DNA from 3 places in the Lentzea sp. NPDC058450 genome. Region 2 is predicted to be linked to each of the others. Evidence: riboswitches for the same ligand, from Rfam matches in the RefSeq annotation. Region 2 holds a riboswitch; each other region holds the start of a gene.
The links. A riboswitch is a leader RNA that binds a small molecule or an ion and turns the genes downstream of it on or off. The one in region 2 is predicted to bind cobalamin.
Positions count from the first base shown of each region.

Region 1: another riboswitch for cobalamin. It lies ahead of ACFWNN_RS17645 (putative cobaltochelatase); the one in region 2 lies ahead of ACFWNN_RS22080 (ribonucleoside-diphosphate reductase subunit alpha).
Region 3: another riboswitch for cobalamin. It lies ahead of ACFWNN_RS18620 (FecCD family ABC transporter permease); the one in region 2 lies ahead of ACFWNN_RS22080 (ribonucleoside-diphosphate reductase subunit alpha).

Region 1 covers NZ_JBHXLO010000010.1:46,949-49,204, forward strand. The annotation lists gene ACFWNN_RS17645 (putative cobaltochelatase) at 1-829, opposite strand, end outside; cobalamin riboswitch at 865-999, opposite strand; gene ACFWNN_RS17650 (threonine aldolase family protein) at 1,028-1,990, opposite strand; gene ACFWNN_RS17655 (helix-turn-helix domain-containing protein) at 1,998-2,256, opposite strand, start outside.
Region 2 covers NZ_JBHXLO010000014.1:2,584-4,839, forward strand. The annotation lists gene ACFWNN_RS22080 (ribonucleoside-diphosphate reductase subunit alpha) at 1-881, opposite strand, end outside; cobalamin riboswitch at 990-1,211, opposite strand; gene ACFWNN_RS22085 (aldo/keto reductase) at 1,394-2,256, opposite strand, start outside.
Region 3 covers NZ_JBHXLO010000010.1:240,073-242,328, forward strand. The annotation lists gene ACFWNN_RS18620 (FecCD family ABC transporter permease) at 1-948, opposite strand, end outside; cobalamin riboswitch at 978-1,124, opposite strand; gene ACFWNN_RS18625 (YciI family protein) at 1,288-1,707, shown strand; gene ACFWNN_RS18630 (3-isopropylmalate dehydrogenase) at 1,778-2,256, opposite strand, start outside.

The sequences.
Region 1 (2,256 bases), on a different contig from region 2:
CGGCACGGGCGACCACGAGGTCCGCGCGCATGCCGTCGACCTCGAAAGCCGCGCAGACGGCGGCGATCCGGCGCAGCTCACCGTCCGGAAGGGACACTCCGGCCAACCGCGACCGGGCGTCGGTGATCTGCTGCTTCAGCTGCGAGTCCTCGTCGGCCCACCGCGCGGCGAACCCGGCCGGGTCGGCCTCGTAGGCGAGCCGGCGGCGGATCACCTCGGTGCGCACGGCCACGTCGCGCGCGGCCTTCACCGCGACGGTCAGCCCGAACCGGTCGAGCAGCTGCGGCCGCAGCTCGCCCTCCTCGGGGTTCATCGTGCCGACCAGCAGGAACTGCGACGGGTGCGACACCGACACGCCCTCGCGTTCGACGTGCGCGCGCCCCATCGCGGCGGCGTCGAGCAGCAGGTCGACCAGGTGGTCGTGCAGCAGGTTGACCTCGTCGACGTAGAGCACGCCCCGGTGCGCGGCCGCCAGCAGTCCGGGCTGGAACGCCCGGACGCCCTCGGTCAGCGCCTTCTCCAGGTCGAGCGACCCGACGAGCCGGTCCTCGGTCGCGCCGACGGGCAGTTCGACCAGCCGCGCTGGCCGTCGCTCCACCCCGTCGTGGGGCGCGTCGGGGCAGTCGGCGGTCCCCGGCGCGCAGCCGAACCGGCAGCCGGCCGAGATGTCGAGCTCGGGCAGCAACGCGGCGAGGGCGCGCACGATGGTCGACTTCGCGGTCCCCTTCTCACCTCGGACGAGCACGCCGCCGATGCCGGGGTGCACGGCGTTCAGCAGCAGGGCGAGCCGGAGGTCGTCATGGCCGACGACAGCCGAAAACGGGAACATGCTCGGCGAAGTCCTTCCTCGGGTGTCCACGCCCGCGGTCAGGTGAAGAGGGGGACGAGTTCCTGACTTCCGGCGTCCAAAACCGGTCACAGTCGCGGGACGGCGCCGGAGTCACACCGGCTTCCTCGCACTCCCCTCACAGCCCCGGCATCGTCGCATTTCGCAAGGCCGGGTCCAACAGCCAGGTGAGCGACGTCGCTAGATCGACTCCAGAAACTCGGTCCACGCCGCCTTGACCTCGTCCGCCGTCCACTCCAGCGCGGGCCCGGCCACGGTCACCTCGGTCTTGGCGAGCGGTCCGTCCGGCCAGAACCCGCCGAGGAACTTCCCGCCCACCTCCTTCAGCCTGGCCGGGTCGCCGGGCAGATGCAGCGCGAACTGGTGCGTGTGAGGTTCGGGCTGGTCCATCGCGGCGGCGACGACCTTGGCGTGCGCGACGTACGAACCCAGGCGAGGCAACACCGTGTCCAGGCCGTGCAACGCGGACAACGCGGCGGGCCACTGCTGGAACACCATGCCGCCGTACCGGTGCCGCCAGACCCGTGCCTGCTCGACGAAGTCGTGGCTCCCCGCCAGCGCCGCGCCCGAAATGCCTTCGAGGGACTTGTAGAACGAGACGTAGACCGAGTCGAAGAGGCCGGCGATCTCGGGCAACGACCTGCCCAGCCCGAAGGTGCTCTCCCACAGCCGCGCGCCGTCGAGGTGCACGACCGCGTCCCGTTCGCGGGCCGCCTCTACCACCGCCACGAGCTCGTCCCAGGTCGGCAGGACGAACCCGGCCTCACGGTCCGGCACCTCCAGCAGCAGCGTCCCGAACGGCTCGGGGCACGTGCCGACGTCGTCGTTGCGCACCTTGATCGGCCGCAGCCCGGACAGCACGGTCAGCGCGTCGTCCTCGTGGTTCAACGGGTGCGCTCGCGGGTGCATCGCGACGATCGGGTTGTGCGTGCGGTCCGCCCAGCAGCGCAACGCGATCTGCTGCGCCATCGTGCCGGTCGGCACGAACAGCGCGGCCTCGGTGCCCAGCAACGCGGCGACCCGCTCCTCCAGCGCGCCCACCGGGCCGCCGTCGCCGTAGCGGTCGGGGTCGACGTCCGGCACCGGGCCGAGCGACTCCAGCAACGTCTTCTTGCGGACTCCGGAGAGCTGTCGGTTCAACACCCCAGCATCAAACCTCAGCCGCCAGCGTGTCGGCGAGCGAAATGACCCCCACCCGGATCTCCGCCGCCGTCATGCCCTGGGCCAGCAGGAACTCGATGTGCTCACCCCGCAGCACTGCCAGCACGGTGTGCGCTTTGAACGTCGAGCCGACCAGCCGGGCCAGGCGCTCGACCGTGATCGCGAAGTTGCCCTCGCAGCTGCGGACCGTCGTCCGTTCCACGGCGATGACCAGCGGCAACGACGCCAGCACGTGGTCGAAGAGCGTG
Region 2 (2,256 bases):
CCACCCTGGTTCACGGCCGAGACCGACGCGTCCAAGGTGCGCAGCCACGGCACGATGCCGTTGGAGTGGCCGTTGGTGCCGCGGATCAACGCACCGCGCGAGCGCACCCGCGACCACTGCACGCCGATGCCGCCGGCGAACTTCGACAGCCGCGCGATCTGGGCGTAGCGCTCGTAGATCGACTCCAGCTCGTCCTTCGGCGAGTCGAGCAGGTAGCACGACGACATCTGGGTGTGCTGGGTGCCGGAGTTGAACAGCGTCGGCGAGCTGGGCAGGTACGCCAGCGACGACATCAGCCGGTAGAAGTCGATCGCCTCGGCCGCGGTGTGCGAGAGCCCGCACGCGACGCGCAGCAGCCAGTACTGCGGCTGCTCGATCACGAACCGCTTGGACGGGTGGCGCAGCAGGTAGCGGTCGTAGACGGTGCGCAGGCCGAAGTACTCGAACCGCCGGTCGCCGTCGAGGTCGATCGCGTCGTCGAGCTTGCGGGCGTTGGCGGCCACGAACTTCGCGGTCGCGTCGCCGATCAGGCCCTCGGCGTGCCCCAGCGCGATGCTCTGGCTGAAGGACTGCACGCCCTGACGGCGCACCTCCTTCTCGATGAACGCGGCCAGCAGGCCCGCGGCGAGCTTGGAGTACTCGGGTTCCTCGGCGACCAGGGCGGCCGCGGTCTGGATCGAGAGCTTGTCCAGCTCCTCCGTGGTCGCCCCGTCGTAGAGGCCGCTGATCGTCTTCGTCGCGACCCGCAGCGGGTCGACGTCGTGCAGACCGACCGTGCAGCGCTCCACCGCGCGCACGATCTTGTTCAAGTCGACCGGTTCGAGTGAACCGTTGCGTTTTTTGACGCGCATGGTGGTGGTGACTGTGTCGACCGCCGTCACAGCTCTCTCCTCGCGAGCTCGGTGGCCACGAGAGCAGCGAGGAGTGAACGGGCGCGCGCGACCGCCACGTCCTCCCGCCCTCCCTCGGGGCCTCGGACGCCCGCACGCAGGCGCGTGCGGGATGCTGGCAGGTCTTCGGACTCACGGGCGTGCCCGGTGATCGATCACCGAGGCGCCTACCGGCCGTCGCTTCCCAGACACCCTCGTCCAGTGCTTCCTGACGGCTTTCGTTCCCGTTCACCGCTGCGGGGCAGTCCCGGAATCGCACCGGGTTCCCTCTTGCGACGACCGATCTGGATGATCGGCCGAACCAGCTTCGCGACACAATACATGGGCGCGATCATGAGACGCACACCTACATGTAGTGGGCGTGTCGCCCGGTTGGAGCAGCGTCCCGGACGTGCCGGAATCGCCCCGCCGACGACGGTGGAGACGGCAGGGCGAACCCGGTTGATCAACGCAGGTGGCAGGCGTTGAACACGGTCCGCCCCACCCCGTCGCCCGCGCCGGCCTCAGCCCTGCGGGACCGGACCCCGCACGGCCGCGGAGTAGTCGTTGATCCACTTGGGGTACACCGGGGCCGGGGCGCTGATCGCGTCCAGCTCGGCGAGGTCCTTCTCCTGCAACGGGTTCTCGACGGCGGCGAGGTTGTCGCGCAGCTGCTCGACGGTGCGCGCGCCGATGGTGACGCTGGTGACCGCGGGCCGGGCGAGCAGCCACGCCAGCGCGACCTGCGGCATGCTCGTGCCGTTGCGCTCGGCCACCTCGCGGACGACGTGCACGATCGGCGCGGCGGCGGACGGGTCGACCGGTGGAATCGCCTGAGAACTCTTCGAACGTCGCGCGGAAGTCTCTTCGGTCTTGCCCTCGGCGTCGAACTTGCCGGTCAGGTATCCGGCGGCGAGCGGGCCCCAGACGATCAGGCCGATGTTCTCGCTCTCGACCATCGGCAGGATCTCGGCCTCCAGGTCGCGCACCAGCAGCGAGTAGTGCTCCTGCAGCGCGACGAACCCGGACAGCTGCTTGAGCGCCGAGATGCCGAGCGCCTTGGTGACCTGCCACGCGGGGAAGTTCGCGGCGCCGATGTGCCTGATCTTGCCCTGGCGCACGGCGTCGTCCACCGCGCTGAGCGTCTCCTCCAGCGGCGTGATCGGGTCGGTGTTGTGCAGCTGGAAGAGGTCGATGTGGTCGGTGCGCAACCGGCGCAGGCTCGCCTCGATGCTGCGGGTGAGGTGCACGCGGGTCGCCCCGAGGTCGTTGGGGCCGGGGCCGGACCGCGCCATCGCCTTCGTCGCGATCAGCACCTGGTCACGCCGCCCGGTGAGGATCTCGCCGAGGTGCTCCTCGGACTCCCCGTCGGCGTAGACGTCGGCGG
Region 3 (2,256 bases), on a different contig from region 2:
GACGCCGAGCGGGAGCTCCTCCGGCGCCGCCAGCATGCGGGCGGCCACGTCGACCCAGACCAGGAACGACGCTCCGGCGAGGGGCGCGAGCGGCAGGACCTTGCGGTGGTCGGCGCCGACGACCATGCGGGTGAGGTGCGGCAGCATCAGGCCGACGAACCCGACCGCGCCGCTGACCGCCACCAGCACCCCGGTGATGCCGGCGGTGACGATGAACAGCTGCGTGCGGAACCGGTTGACGGACACGCCCAGCGTCGTGGCGGTCTCGTCGCCCATCGCCAGCGCGTTCAGCTGCCGGGCGCGCGTCATCAGGTAGGCGACGCCGGCCAGGGTCACGACGAACGCGATCGGCAACTGCGTCCAGGTCGCGCCGCCCAGGCTGCCGAGCAACCAGAACATCGCGCTGCGCGCCGCCTCGCCGTGCGGCGCCTGGAACACCAGCAGCATCGCGACGGCCGAGAACCCGTACGCCAGCGCGGTTCCGGTCAGCACCAGCCGCAACGGTGTGAGCCCTCGGCTCGTGCGTGCGGTGAGGTAGACCAGAGCCGTGGCGCCGAGGCCGGTCACGAACGCCCCGACCGAGAGCGCGTACACGCCGAGCCCGGACAGGACGCCGAGCGTCGCCACGGCCGTCGCGCCGACACTCGCGCCCGACGAGATGCCCAGCACGTAGGGATCGGCGAGGGCGTTGCGGACCATCGCCTGGATCGCGACGCCGACCGCGCTCAGCCCGGCCCCGACGACCGCGGCCAGCAGCACGCGCGGCAGCCGGATGTCCCAGACGATGTGGTACTGGCCGGCGAGGTCGGCCGGGACGGTGCCGCCGGTGAACGCCGCCCACAGCAGGTCCAGGGTGACGTCGAACGGAACGGACACGGGGCCGAGTGCCACGCCCGCGACGATGCTGACGGCGAGCACGCCGACGAGCGCGCTGATCTTCCCGATCACTGATGCCCTTCCCGCAGTCCACGGCAGGAGTTCCTGGTTGCACCGTGCGCGGGTATTCGGGCTCGTCCCTCTCGACAGAGAGACCTACCGTTGCGGGTCAGCGCCGGATTCAGACCGGACTTCCCCCATGCACGACGAAAGCACTCTAACCCGACACGATCACCCGTCCGTGCGACGGCGGACGTGAGGCGCATCTCGGCTGCGACACCGGGCCGCCCGTATGCAAGCCTCTGACCTGCACGAAAAGAAAACTTCAAAAAAGTTCTGGGTGCGTGTCGATCCGGCGGGGCACCCGTTCGACCTCTGGACGTCAACGAACGAGACGCAAGGAGAACCACCGTGAAGTACATGCTGATCATGCGCGCCACCGACGAGGCCTTCGCCAACATGGGCGAGTTCGACTTCGACAAGATGCTCGAGACCGTCGGCGCGTTCAACGAGGAGCTGATCCGGGCCGGCGTGCTGCTCGCCGCCGAGGGCCTCTCCGACCCGTCCGAGGGCGTCGTCGTCGACTACTCCGCCGAGCCCGCGGTCATCACGGACGGCCCGTACGGCGAGACCAAGGAGCTGTTCAACGGCTTCTACCTGCTCAACGTCGCCTCGATCCAGGAGGCGATCGAGTGGGCCCGCCGCATGCCGATGACCGGCCCCGGCTTCAAGACCGAGATCCGCCGCGTGCCGTCGATCGACGAGTTCCCGCAGGACAACGAGTACATCCAGAAGGAGCGCGCGTGGCGTGAGGCCAACGGCCAGCTCTGATCGCGCGGAGAAACGCCGAAGCCCCGGCCGGGAACCATCCGGCCGGGGCTTCAAAACGTCTGAAACGAACTCAGCCCGTGCGCACGTTCGACGACACGAGTGCCGCGAGCCGGTCGCCGATCGCGTAGGTCGCGCCCGGAGACTGGTGGTCGCGCGTCGCCAGGTCGAACGCCACGGAGGCCTCGATCCGGCGCGCCGCCTCGTGCTCGCCGAGGTGGTCGAGCAGCAGCGCGACCGACAGCACGGCGGCCGTCGGGTCGGCGATGCCCTGGCCGGCGATGTCCGGGGCGGACCCGTGCACCGGCTCGAACATCGACGGGTTGCGCCTGGTGACGTCCATGTTCCCCGACGCGGCCAGGCCGATGCCACCCGTGACGGCGGCGGCCAGGTCGGTCAGGATGTCGCCGAACAGGTTGTCGGTGACGATCACGTCGTAGCGGCCCGGGTCGGTGACCATGTGAATGGTCGCCGCGTCCACGTGCTGGTAGGCCACGGTGACGTCCGGGTGCTGCAGCGAGACCTCCTCGACGACGCGCGACCACAACGAGC